4 regions of the Pedobacter antarcticus genome follow, and region 4 is predicted to be linked to each of the others. Evidence: riboswitches for the same ligand, from Rfam matches in the RefSeq annotation. Region 4 holds a riboswitch; each other region holds the start of a gene.
The links. A riboswitch is a leader RNA that binds a small molecule or an ion and turns the genes downstream of it on or off. The one in region 4 is predicted to bind S-adenosylmethionine.

Region 1 (3,211 bases), on a different contig from region 4:
ATATGCAGTTAACCAATAGTAAGCTTGTAGACCGTGGCACGCAGATGGTAATGGCAGAACTTCAAATCCCCTATGAACAGGCAGAAGCTTTGCTTATTGAGCACGGAAGCGTACGCAAAGCAGTAGAAGCCGGTCAAATTTAAACAAAGATTTCATGCACGAAATAGAACCATTTTACCGCTGGAGAGATGATTATATCGCCGCGGAAGATCCACGATCCCCTTTTTATAATACAGAATATTCAGAGTTTTATTTTGATAAGCAACTCTATAATTACCTAATCCATCCACAGTGGGATGACTTCGGGTCTACTACGTTATACATTAAAGTCCTTTATACAGATTATGAAAGGCAATATTCTATTATCGAATTTATAGGAGAGTGGAATGATGCGATCTCCAATGATATTATGCTGCTGAAAAGAGAAATCCTGGAGCTGATGATAGATGAGGGAATTCATAAATTTATCCTGATAGGAGAAAATGTCCTGAACTTCCACTCTTCGGAAGACAGCTACTATGAAGAGTGGTTTCAAGATGTCGAAGATGGCTGGATAGCAGGGATTAATTTTACACCCCATGTGATCGAAGAGTTCCGCAGCAGCAATATTGATTATTACATCAATTTTGGCGGTCAGCTTGACGATTTGGCATGGAGAACCCTCAAACCGGTACAAATTTTCAAAAAAGTTGAAGAAATCCTGACAAAAAGGTTAGGGGCATAACCTTTGTATACAGTTTAGAATCGGTATATTTAAATTAAAAATTAAAACGAATGGAGAACAATAATCATAACTGGTCAAACCAATCTGTTTTTGTAGAAAACCAAACAGGAACAGTGGCAAAGAAATTCTTTGCAAACGTATTTCTATGGATGTTTGTGGCATTAGGTATTTCAACCGCAGCTGCAGTTTACATGGCCAATACACCCGAAATGCTGAATTACCTGATTAATCAGGAAACAGGCAAAATGTCTATTTTAGGATATGTAGCTATGTTTGCACCACTGGGTTTGGTTATGCTAATGAGTGCGGGCCTTAATAAACTCTCCTATTCCGCTTTACTGGGTGTTTTTATTCTTTACTCTTTACTTACAGGAGTAAGCTTAAGTTTCATCCTGTTAATTTATGCATCCTCTTCGGTGATTGGCTGTTTTGCAGCTGCTGCCGGTATTTTCGGTTTAATGGCTGTTTTAGGCTATACAACCAATACTGACTTGAGTAAATTCGGCCCGATCCTTATGGTTGGTGTTGTAGGGCTGGTAATTGCGATGGTTGTTAATATGTTTCTGCAAAGCTCGCAGTTCGATTATATCATGAGTTTCTTTGGTGTAGCAATCTTTACTGCGCTGACCGCTTATGATGTACAGAAATTAAAAAGAATTGGTGCTGGTCTGGAAGAGAACGGATCTACAATGGCAGATGCAGATTCTAAAAAGCTAGCGATTATGGGTGCATTATCCCTGTATCTTGACTTTATTAATATCTTCCTATTCTTATTAAGAATCTTTGGCGGAAGAAAATAAGCTAACACATTCCACAGAATAAAATACCGAAGGCCGTGCAAATATGCATGGCCTTCGGTATTTTATTGCGTTTACACACCAATTTCTTGGAATTGATTTTTCTTTTTTGCATTTTTGCACCAGCTTATAAAGAAAGACGGAGGGATTAGACCCGACGAAGTCTTAGCAACCTGTGCTGACAAGGTGCTACATTCTACTCGAACGCTGCGGCTGTTCCTGAAAGATAAGTTAATTCGATCCACCCTGGATTTCTGATTAAGCATATTACCCTATTGTAACCCGTACCCTTATTTATTCCGGAACTGTTTACAATACCAATTGAATATGCATCCAAGCTATGAGCATTAGAGAAGATTTAGAGCAAAGAATATTAATCATAGACGGCGCCATGGGAACCATGATCCAGCGTTATACCCTTTCAGAAGAAGACTTCAGGGGGGAGCGTTTTAAAGATCATCCCTGTGATGTTAAAGGTAACAATGACCTGTTGAATCTAACCAGGCCAGATATTATTAAAGCCATTCACACCGACTACCTGAAAGCTGGTACCGACATTATAGAAACCAATACCTTTAGTACACAGCGTATTTCACTGGCCGACTATCAGATGGAAGAGCTAGACTATGAAATGAGCTTTGAAGGTGCTAAAATCGCAAAAGAAGCCGTCAATGAGTTTATGGCCAAAAATCCAGACCGCCGGTGCTATGTAGCAGGTGCGATTGGACCGACCAACCGGACTCTATCCATTTCACCAGATGTGAACGATCCTGGTTACCGCGCTTTAACATTCGACGAACTTTCAGATGCCTATTTTGCGCAGATCAGAGGCCTGGTAGACGGTGGATCCGACCTGTTAATGATCGAAACTATTTTTGATACACTGAATGCAAAAGCAGCGATTATTGCCATTCGTAGATATGAAGCAGAGATTGGCCGTAAAATAGAGATTATGATCTCCGGTACCATTACCGATGCCTCCGGAAGAACCCTCAGCGGCCAGACTGTAGAAGCTTTCTTAAACTCGGTAATCCATGCCCGTCCGCTAAGTATTGGTTTTAACTGTGCTTTGGGAGCTAAAGACATGCGTCCGCATATTGAAGAGCTTGCTGCAAAAGCTAACTGTTATGTATCGGCCTATCCAAATGCCGGATTACCGAATGAATTTGGCGCATACGATGAAATGCCTAACGAGACAGCAAACCTTGTAGACGATTTTATACAGCATGGCTTTGTCAATATTGTGGGTGGTTGTTGTGGCACCACACCAGAGCATATTGCTGCTATTGCAGCGAAAGCCAAAGGAATCAGGCCAAGAGTTCTCCCCACACCGGAGCGTTACCTGCGCCTAAGCGGATTGGAACCCGTAACTATCACCCCCGAAAGCATCTTCGTCAATATCGGTGAAAGAACCAACATTACCGGATCTCCTAAATTCTCTAAACTAATTCTGAGCGGTGACTATGAAGCCGCTTTGACAGTAGCCCGACAGCAGGTTGAGGGCGGGGCACAGGTCATTGATGTCAATATGGATGAGGGAATGCTGGACTCAGAAGCGGCAATGACCAAGTTTTTGAATCTTATCGCCTCAGAACCAGATATATCTAAATTACCAATCATGGTAGACTCCTCTAAATGGAGTGTTATCGAAGCCGGCCTGAAATGCCTTCAGGGTAAGGGCATTGTCAAT
Region 2 (3,211 bases), 310 kb from region 4:
CCTCACTCTTAATATCCAGAGCCTCCGTTAAAACAAAGCTTCCGTTAAATGAAGGATAAAAATAAGACCGGTTTTGCGCCGGTAAAGTAGAAGACCAATCATTACGTGCCGTAATATTTGCAAAAAGATAATTTCTGAAACCAAGTTGCGCGGAAGAATAAATACTGTAAGATTTCAGCTTATTATAAATATTTGACGAAGTGAGCGGATCACGTGAGTTATTCAGCGCATACAAACCGGCTACTGCAAGACGCGGTGCACTCTGATCATTCTGCTCGATATACCTCGACCGGATATTTGCCCCTACGAGTGCTTCTAGTGTAAAGTCAGAACTTAGTTTTTTATTAAGATTCAGCGTCCCATCTGTATTAGTCTCACTAACAGTGAAAGCACTTTCTGTATAAGAGCCGAAAGGCGATCCGTTCGTACCGTAAGCTACACGAACCTTTCTGCGGTCATTATAATAATCTGTACCTGTACGAAAATTAAAGTCCAGACCATCAATAATTTTGTAATTCAGACCTACGCTTCCAATTAAACGGTTTCTGTTTTGGGACACCGTATTTTCGTAGGCAACCCAGTAAGGATTAGAATAGTAGCTATTATTCCAGTTGAACGTATTTCCGTCTTCATCCAGATAATTTTTGAGCTCATTAATATCTACCTGTCTTCCAAACCAAGCGAACTGAAGCATTGTACTCGTAGACCTTGAGCCACCAGTTCCAGGAAGATTGTCTGAGCCAAGTTTGCTATAATTAGCATTGGCGGTGAGACTCAATTTCGGTGTAAGCCTTAATGTTGTGTTCAAGGTCACTGAATTTTTTCCCTGACCTGAATTCGGAACTACACCGACCTGTTTTAAATTATTATATGATAACCGGTAATCAAATTTCTCAGTTGCATCTGCAATTGCAATACCATTATTCAATGAATATCCTGTCTGAAAGAAATCACGTACATTATCCGGGTGTGCGACAAATGGAACCGCGACACCTTTAGAAAAGAACTGAGGCAATAAACGTCCATCCATTCTTGGTCCCCAGCTTTCATCGACCCCATCATTCAGACCCTTTCCTTTTCCATCTACATAACTGAACAGGCCTTCAGAACCCTGGCCAAATGCATTTTGATAAACAGGCAATGTAGCAATAGTCTCCAGCACAGTATTGGAATTTACTGTGATGCCCACTCCTCGTTTTGATTTACCAGTCTTCGTTTTAATGATGATGACACCAGCCGCAGCACGCGATCCATAAAGCGCAGCTGCATTTGGCCCCTTCAGTACGCTGATCGATTCTATATCGTCTGCATTAATGTCCGAAATGGCATTAGCATAATCACGTGCACCTGCAGAATTCAATTGAGAATTATCCACCGGAATCCCATCTACTACGAACAGAGGCTGGTTATTTCCTGAAATGGAGGTTTCCCCACGTATCACCACTCTTGAGGAACCCATGTCTCCCTGACTGTTCGTTACTCTCACACCGGCGATTTTTCCAGCCAGCGCATTAACTAAATTCGTTTCTTTCGCCTCCGCCAAATCCTGACCCTTGATTTCCTGCACGGCATACCCCAATGATTTTTTTTGCCTGTTAATACCCAGTGCGGTCACGACAACTTCATTAAGCGCATTTTCAGTCGGCTGTAATGTGACCAGTAATGCGCCTGCATTTCTATTAATCTGGAGTTCCTGTACTTGAAAACCTATATAAGAAAACACCAGTATGCTTCTGTCCGGCGCGACAATAGAAAAAGAGCCGTTGATGTCTGTAGCAACCACCTGAGAGGAGCCTTTAAGGGCTACGGACACACCCGGTAATGTCTCCCCCGTGGAGGCTTTAACAACTCCTTTAATAGTGGTATCCTGTGCGAAAGTCAGTTGTGAAAGCAATATCAGGAAGAGTATCGCTGACAGTTTTATACTTTTAAACATAATTATTGATTATTGATGATAAGAAAATTTAGACATACCAATCCCACTGCGGCTTACGTCCGCTTTTTTTTAAACTCGAAATATAACAGGAGGTGTCTTTAAAATTTGTTTGTCCAGACAGCCAATACGTAAACGTAATCCGGTCTGGCTGAGGGTAGATCACTCTTAGGTAATGTTTTTACATCTGTACTCATTTAAATTAAACATCCAATACAATTAAAAGCGGCAAAAAAAAACACCGCTGAAAATCAGAAGTGCTTGCGTTTATGTCAGACATAAATTATTTGCATTCAACTGACTTAACTACCCCGGGCTGTCCCGGGATGGAATTAGCACCATTTCCATTTTCACGGACGGTTGCTAAGGCTTCAAAGGGCCATTCCCTCCACCTTTCTTGATAAGTTCTTTAAAATAACCGGGGCAAATATATCATTCATAATTTAAAAACTACTTATTCTGTAGAATTTATTTGAATATTTTTTATCTGCGCATAATAGCCAGCTATATTTGACTATTTAATTAGTAGCCTAATAAGCTGACCGATGAAAATAAAAAGCTTTTTATTAAGCTTTTTCAGCTTCGCTTTATCAGGCCGCTATATTTTCTCCGGAAGAAAGTATACAGTTTTGCATTTGGTCGATTTTCATTTAAAAATCATCCGCTTTTCCCTCGCTCCTTATTCGATTCTGACCGAAGGAACAGCGAAGGAAGTCCGAAGAAACAGCAAAGGAAGTGGGAAGGAAATGTTAACCACACCAACACAAGACAAGGATTAATCAATAGTTAATTTACATTTATAAGGCCATTATTTCATTCATGTAACCTATATAGGCCTGCTTATAGTTCATATCAGCATGTTCAGGAGACGAAATGTAGGACTTAAAATCTTCCAGATCGCTTTCAGTAAACCCAAGGCGGTTAAAAAGCACCTTGTCCATTTCCCAATTCAAAGGGTTTACTTTCAGAGATTCCATTCGTTTAAATAGCGACAAATTTTCACGAAACTCTCTGTAAGCGACTGTCTGCCGGTAGTAAGCTATATAAGTTACCATTGTCTGATAAGTTGCGGGCCTGCCAATCCTGGCTTCTCCTAATAAAATCTCCCTTAATACAGGTGCTTTCAGCAATTCCACATCAAGACTGTCAAATGTGATATACGTTTTGAGCGTAAGAGTGTCTACGGCAAACAGGCTATCCTTACTTTTTAGCTCGTGTTCCAGAAAATATGGTCTGTCTGAAAGCTTACGCGCACCACTTCTGGATTCCTGTGCAGAT
Region 3 (3,211 bases), on a different contig from region 4:
ACTTTACCGATATCCCTAAGCTGAACGGTTTTACCTAAGTATCCGATATAGCTGAATAAAAGACTTTTTTCTGCTTCAGCAACACGAATACTGAATGTCCCGTCAGTATTGGTTAATGTTCCGGACTTCTGCCCTGAAACCCTGATACTCACTCCTGGTAAAGGCTGCTGATCAGTCTGATCAACCACTTTACCAGTAATGGTCCTGTCCTGCGCCTGGACTTCCAGAGCGAATAGGACCCAAATTATAAATAGTAATTTTGTTTTCATTTAAGCTGATTTATAAGAAACAGGTATGAATTCAAACAGGTAGATGGATGGCATAGCAAAGCCACGCTACAGTTCCAACCCGGAATTTTCACACGAAATAATAGATATAGCTATCCCTGGCCCCCTATTCGGGCGCATCATTTTATAGCTGAAATTAGAAATGAAAAGCCGTAATACGGCTTGTATGAGGCAGGATTATGCCATCATACAACATCGCATGGGAGTCATGCAATCAAGAGAAACTGGAGAAAGTGTAATAAGATTAATCGACGTCTGCACAGCAGGGAGAGACCTGGAATTAATTTGGTTCTGAGTCATGTTTATTGAGGTTAATATAAAGGGTGTTTTTTGTGTCTGGATTATTTATCGAAAAGTTCTTTTAATTTTTGCTGTAATTCTTCTCCGCGAAGGTTTCTGCCAACAATGACACCCTGAGGATCTAACAAGACATTGGAAGGAATGGCTCTTACACCATATAATTTCGCTGGCGCACTATCCCAGAAAGCAAGGTCTGAGACCTGCGTCCAAGCTAAATGGTCATCTTTGATAGCCTTTTCCCAGGCTTCTTTGGTTTTGTCCAATGAAACACCTAAAATCTCAAAACCTTTATCATTATACTGTTTATAGGCAGCTACCAGATTTGGATTCTCTTTTCTACATGGAGGACACCAGGCAGCCCAAAAATCTACCAGCACATATTTACCCTGAAAATCGCGCAGATTTACTGTTTTTCCTTCTGGAGTAACCGAATGAAAATCCGGTGCTTTTTTTCCTACACTCACATTTCCCAATACGGTAACCAGCTCATTCAGAACATTTACATAGGGTGTGTTTTTCAGGGAAGGGTCAAGCAGTGCAATATTTGTCTTAATTTCTTCAGGGCTTAATCTATAAGAGAAGTCGCGGTATAAGATATAAGCTGAAACAATCGAAGCGGGATTAGCTTTGATAAACGCTGACACGTCGACATTTCTTTCTTTTTTATAAGCAGCGAACAGATCTTGTGAGGGTGACCCTGTTACTTTGGATCCTCTGTAATAAGCAGCTGTGTCCAGCTCCACATTTACCGCTCCGCTTTCCAGAAATAAATAAAAAGGACTTTGATCTTTATAAAGCGTTACGCCGTAGAGTTCCGGCAGCTCCAATTGTGTTTTAAACTGGAACTTCCCCTCATTCAGACTCGCTGAATCGATAGTGATAAAAGATTTGTTGTAAAATTTCTGCAAATAGATTTTACCAGATTTCAAACCGGGTACAGTACCTGTAAGCGTTAGTGGTTTTTTATCCGCTGCCTGTAAAGACAAAGTGCTTAGTAGTAAGCCTGCAGTTAAGATTTGTAGCGTTCTTTTCATTTTATCTTCTTTTAAGGTTAACTATACTGTTAAACTCCAGAAAAATAATAATGCTTCATTACCTTCAAACGGGGTAAACTACATTACTTATATTTCTCCTCTCGGAGCTGGAATTAGCACCTTTCATTCCTGCAGCAGGAGCGGAGGTTGCCAAGACGTTACAGGGCCATTCCCTCAGTCTTTCTTTATAAGTATAGTCGGTATTTTTAATTACCAGGTCAAAGATATAAAAATATACTACTAAATCAATAGATATTATTTTAAAATATTGAAAACACTCCAAAAATGCATTTTTTGACCAAAAAAATTATAAACTGAGATAAAGTAATGCTGCTAATCCTGCCCCGATCATTGGCCCTGCTACAGGAACCCATGCATATGACCAGTCACTTCCTCCTTTATTCTTAATAGGTAATAAAGCATGTATAATTCTTGGTCCAAGATCCCTTACCGGATTGATCGCATAACCAGTAGTTCCACCTAAAGATAATCCAATTGCCCATACCACAAATGCAACCGGAATTGCACCAACAGTACCCAACCCTATCGCTGTTTTAGTCTCTGTAATCTGCGCCCTGGTGATGTAAAAAACGGTGAAGATCAGAACAAACGCCCCGATAATTTCACTTAATGTATTAGAAAAGTAGTTTCTTATCGCTGGCCCTGTACAGAACACAGCCAGGATTAAAGGTGCCGAATTGGTTCTTTTAAAATGATCTGCGTAGACCACCCACACCAATAATGCACCCGCCATTGCGCCCAGCATCTGCGCCGTCATATAACTGAGCACATCAGCCCATGGGAATTTGCCGGCAACCGCGAGTCCGAACGTTACCGCAGGGCTCAGATGTGCTCCGCTATAGGGCCCGGCGATTGTAACCCCTGTAAAAACAGCCAGAGCCCACGCTGTTGTAATTACAATCCAGCCACTATTCTGGCCTTTCGTATCATTTAAAAGGACATTGGCTACCACGCCATCACCCAGTAATATCAGGACCATTGTCCCTAAAAATTCAGCTGCAAAAGGTGTCATATCTGATTGTATAAATGGAAAATTATATTGCCCGGTTGAAAATTAAATTACACGTCTTCCGGTAATTCATCGTTCCAGCTTTGCGCTGCATGCACAGCTCTCTTCCATCCTTTAATTGCATTTTTAAGCTTATCCGATCCGCCCTGTGGCTCGAATACTTTTTCCGACTGCCATTGCTGACTAATCTCGTCAACGCTTTCCCAGTAGCCTACCGCCAGTCCTGCCAGGTAGGCTGCCCCTAATGCAGTCGTCTCCACTATAGAAGGCCGGATCACATTACAGCCTAGAAGATTTGCCTGGAACTGCATCAGCAAGTCATTAGCTGTTGCACCTCCGTCAACCCGCAATTCCTTTATCGGCATCCCCGAATCTGCTTCCATTGCTTTCAATACATCCATGGTCTGAAAAGCAATGGATTCTATTGCAGCCCTTGCGATATGGCCTGAAGTAGCGCCCCTGCTTAACCCAACTATGGTTCCCCTGACGTCAGGTTTCCAATACGGCGCTCCCAGTCCCGCAAAGGCGGGTACAAAATACACGCCCCCGTTGTCCTTTAC
Region 4 (3,211 bases):
CCGGAGATGTGACTCCTGCAATTAGTTTATCTACAACTTTTTACAGAGACGAAAACGGCGGATACCCGGGCGGACACATGTATAGCCGTGTCAGCAATCCGAACCGTACTGCTTTAGAGACAATATTGGCAAAACTGGAGAAAGGAACAGAATCCTGTGCATTTTCATCAGGTAATACCGCTGGAATGGCAGCGTTCCAGGCTCTAGCGCCGGGAAGCCATATTATTGCCCCCGACGATATGTACTGGGGTTTTAAAAAACAACTGCTGTCTATTTTCGAAGGGATCCTGGAGATTGATTTTATAGATCTGACTAAGCCTGAACTCGTCTCCCCAGCGATCAAATCAAATACGGTGATGATCTGGACAGAAACACCCTCTAATCCACTCCTTAAAATCACTGATCTCACGGCCATTTCTAAGATCGCAAAGTCGCATCAACTGATTCTGGCCTGTGATAACACTTTCGCCTCTCCATGTTTCCAAAATCCAATTTTGCAGGGAGCAGATCTGGTAATGCATTCTACTACCAAATATATAGGCGGCCACAGTGATGTACTCGGCGGTGTCCTGATTACAGCTGGTCCTTCTGCTTATTGGGACAAGATCAGGAATATTCAGCAGATTGGCGGTGCAGTTCCTTCCCCTTTCGACTGCTTTCTGTTACTGAGAAGTTTAAAAACTCTTCATTACCGGATGAAAGGTCATGCTGAAAACGCATTACTTTTTGCTCAGTATCTGGAAGCGCACCCGTTAATTGAAAAAGTGTATTACCCTGGTTTACCTTCACACCCACAATATGAAGTCGCTGTTAAACAAATGACAGGCTTTTCCGGAATGCTGTCTGTGTTGGTTAAGGGCGATGGAGAAAATGCTAAAAAAGTAGTTAATAAAGTTCATCTGTTCGCTCAAGCTACCAGTCTTGGCGGTGTAGAAAGTTTAATTGAGCATCGGGCCTCAGTAGAGGGTCCTGACACAAAAACGCCACAGAATTTAATTCGGATATCTATTGGACTTGAAGATGTAAACGATCTGATTGCCGATTTCGAGCAGGCTTTACGCTAAAAATGAGTTTAAAACTCAACAATAAACTATTGCAAATGAGTGTTTTGTGAGTAATTCAAAATTTAATTTTGGATATTAATCACAGAACACTACATTTGTAACCATAAAGCGAGAGCTTTTCAAGTCAGCCTGCACAGGTTTGATTTATAAAGAAGTGGCGAGAGACAGGCTCCTAGACCCACTGGCAACCCTCCCAAATGGAGAAGGTGCCAATTCCTGACCAGACAGCATATTGCTGATTGGAAAGATAAATTTAGACAAATGAAAATTACAATGCCTCTAGCGCGAATGCGCAAAACTTCTTTAAATATTATTAAGCTTGCTTACGTACACAATTATATGTGTTGTTGCGCTGAATAATAAAAACTAATTCCGACCATTTTTCCCGGAAAGCCTCTGAACGAGGTTCTGATAAGCATGCTTTGCTGTATAAATCACCCTACACTTCATTTTACAACCTTAAAAACCCAAATATATGTCAGCCAACTATAAATTTGAAACCTTACAGATCCACGCAGGACAAGAAATCGATCCAACGACAGGGTCAAGAGCAGTCCCTATCTACCAAACTACTTCTTATGGTTTTAAAAGTGCCGAGCATGGTGCAAATCTATTTGCGCTAAAAGAATTCGGTAATATATATACCAGACTGATGAATCCGACAACGGATGTATTTGAAAAAAGAATTGCCGCATTGGAAGGTGGAGTTGCCGCATTGGCAGTCTCTTCAGGTCAGGCAGCTCAATTTATTGCATTGAGTAATTTTCTGCAGGCTGGTGACAATTTCGTCTCTTCGCCTCATTTATATGGTGGGACCTACAATCAATTTAAAGTCGCCTTTAAAAGACTGGGTATCAATGCAAAATTTGCAGCCACTGATCAGGTTGAGGATTTTGAAGCTCAAATAGATAATAATACAAAAGGAATTTACCTGGAAAGTATTGGGAACCCTTCCTTCAGTATACCTGATTTTGAAAAATTAGCATTACTGGCGCAAAAATACGACATCCCATTAGTCGTCGACAATACTTTTGGTGCTGCAGGTTATTTGTTTAAACCTTTAGAACATGGTGCTCATATCGTCGTACAATCCGCTACTAAATGGATCGGCGGACACGGTACAAGTGTTGGCGGAGTGATCGTTGATGGCGGTAATTACAACTGGGGAAATGGAAAGTTCGAACAATTCAGTAAGCCTTCTCCAGGATATCACGGACTAGTTTTCAGTGACGTATTCGGTGTGAATAGTGAACTGGGAAATATTCAGTTTATTATCCGGGCGAGGGTTGAAGGCTTAAGAGACTTTGGTCCGTCACAATCTCCTTTTAACTCTTTTCTTTTGATTCAAGGATTGGAAACACTTTCACTTCGTGTTCAAAGACATGTAGATAATGCGTTGGCCTTGGCTAACTGGCTGGAAAACCACGAAGCGGTCAAAAAAGTATATTATCCCGGACTGGAAAGCAGCCCATATCACCTCAATGCTAAGAAATACCTTAAAAACGGGTTCGGTGCTGTATTATCTTTCGAACTGGAAGGCGATAAAGACCAGACGATTAACTTCGTAAACTCTTTAGAATTAGTTAGCCATCTGGCAAATGTGGGTGATGCAAAAACATTAATTATCCAACCGTCTGCCACTACACATCAGCAACTTAATGATGAGGAGCAACTGGCTGCCGGGATCACTCCACAATTACTGCGTGTGTCTGTCGGAATTGAACATATCGACGATATCAAAGCAGACTTTGAACAAGCTTTCGAAAAAATAAAATTATAGTAATCCATTGCAAGAACAAGCCTATATGTCATCTAACCATATTTTCAATTACCATAAGCTTTTTAAACTCGAGAACGGAAAAAAGGTCCGTGGTTTACAGATTGCCTATCATACATATGGTAAATTAAATGCCGATAAATCAAATGTAATATGGGCTTGTCATGCACTAACCGCAAATGCAGATGTTCTGGACTGGTGGAAAGGTCTTTTCGGCGAAAACTCATTATTTAATCCGGAAGAACATTTTATTATCTGTGCAAATGTATTGGGTTCGCATTATGGGACTACCAATCCGCTGAGTACAAATCCGGTTACTGGTCTGCCCTATTACCTTTCCTTCCCGGAATTTGGTATAAGAGACATCGTT

Region 1: another riboswitch for S-adenosylmethionine. It lies ahead of metH (methionine synthase); the one in region 4 lies ahead of BLR53_RS02120 (O-acetylhomoserine aminocarboxypropyltransferase/cysteine synthase family protein).
Region 2: another riboswitch for S-adenosylmethionine. It lies ahead of BLR53_RS00910 (SusC/RagA family TonB-linked outer membrane protein); the one in region 4 lies ahead of BLR53_RS02120 (O-acetylhomoserine aminocarboxypropyltransferase/cysteine synthase family protein).
Region 3: another riboswitch for S-adenosylmethionine. It lies ahead of BLR53_RS13540 (TlpA disulfide reductase family protein); the one in region 4 lies ahead of BLR53_RS02120 (O-acetylhomoserine aminocarboxypropyltransferase/cysteine synthase family protein).

The regions. Positions count from the first base shown of each region.
Region 1 is NZ_FNGZ01000004.1:55,614-58,824, forward strand. It holds gene murQ (N-acetylmuramic acid 6-phosphate etherase) at 1-143, shown strand, start outside; gene BLR53_RS10165 (hypothetical protein) at 155-724, shown strand; gene BLR53_RS10170 (Bax inhibitor-1/YccA family protein) at 775-1,524, shown strand; SAM riboswitch class I at 1,646-1,754, shown strand; gene metH (methionine synthase) at 1,862-3,211, shown strand, end outside.
Region 2 is NZ_FNGZ01000001.1:203,438-206,648, reverse strand. It holds gene BLR53_RS00910 (SusC/RagA family TonB-linked outer membrane protein) at 1-1,936, opposite strand, end outside; SAM riboswitch class I at 2,233-2,340, opposite strand; gene BLR53_RS00905 (hypothetical protein) at 2,479-2,712, shown strand; gene BLR53_RS00900 (hypothetical protein) at 2,731-3,211, opposite strand, start outside.
Region 3 is NZ_FNGZ01000006.1:128,854-132,064, reverse strand. It holds gene BLR53_RS13545 (SusC/RagA family TonB-linked outer membrane protein) at 1-269, opposite strand, end outside; gene BLR53_RS13540 (TlpA disulfide reductase family protein) at 629-1,621, opposite strand; SAM riboswitch class I at 1,706-1,815, opposite strand; gene BLR53_RS13535 (MIP/aquaporin family protein) at 1,929-2,654, opposite strand; gene glpK (glycerol kinase GlpK) at 2,702-3,211, opposite strand, start outside.
Region 4 is NZ_FNGZ01000001.1:517,248-520,458, reverse strand. It holds gene BLR53_RS02125 (trans-sulfuration enzyme family protein) at 1-1,064, shown strand, start outside; SAM riboswitch class I at 1,206-1,318, shown strand; gene BLR53_RS02120 (O-acetylhomoserine aminocarboxypropyltransferase/cysteine synthase family protein) at 1,540-2,844, shown strand; gene BLR53_RS02115 (homoserine O-acetyltransferase family protein) at 2,870-3,211, shown strand, end outside.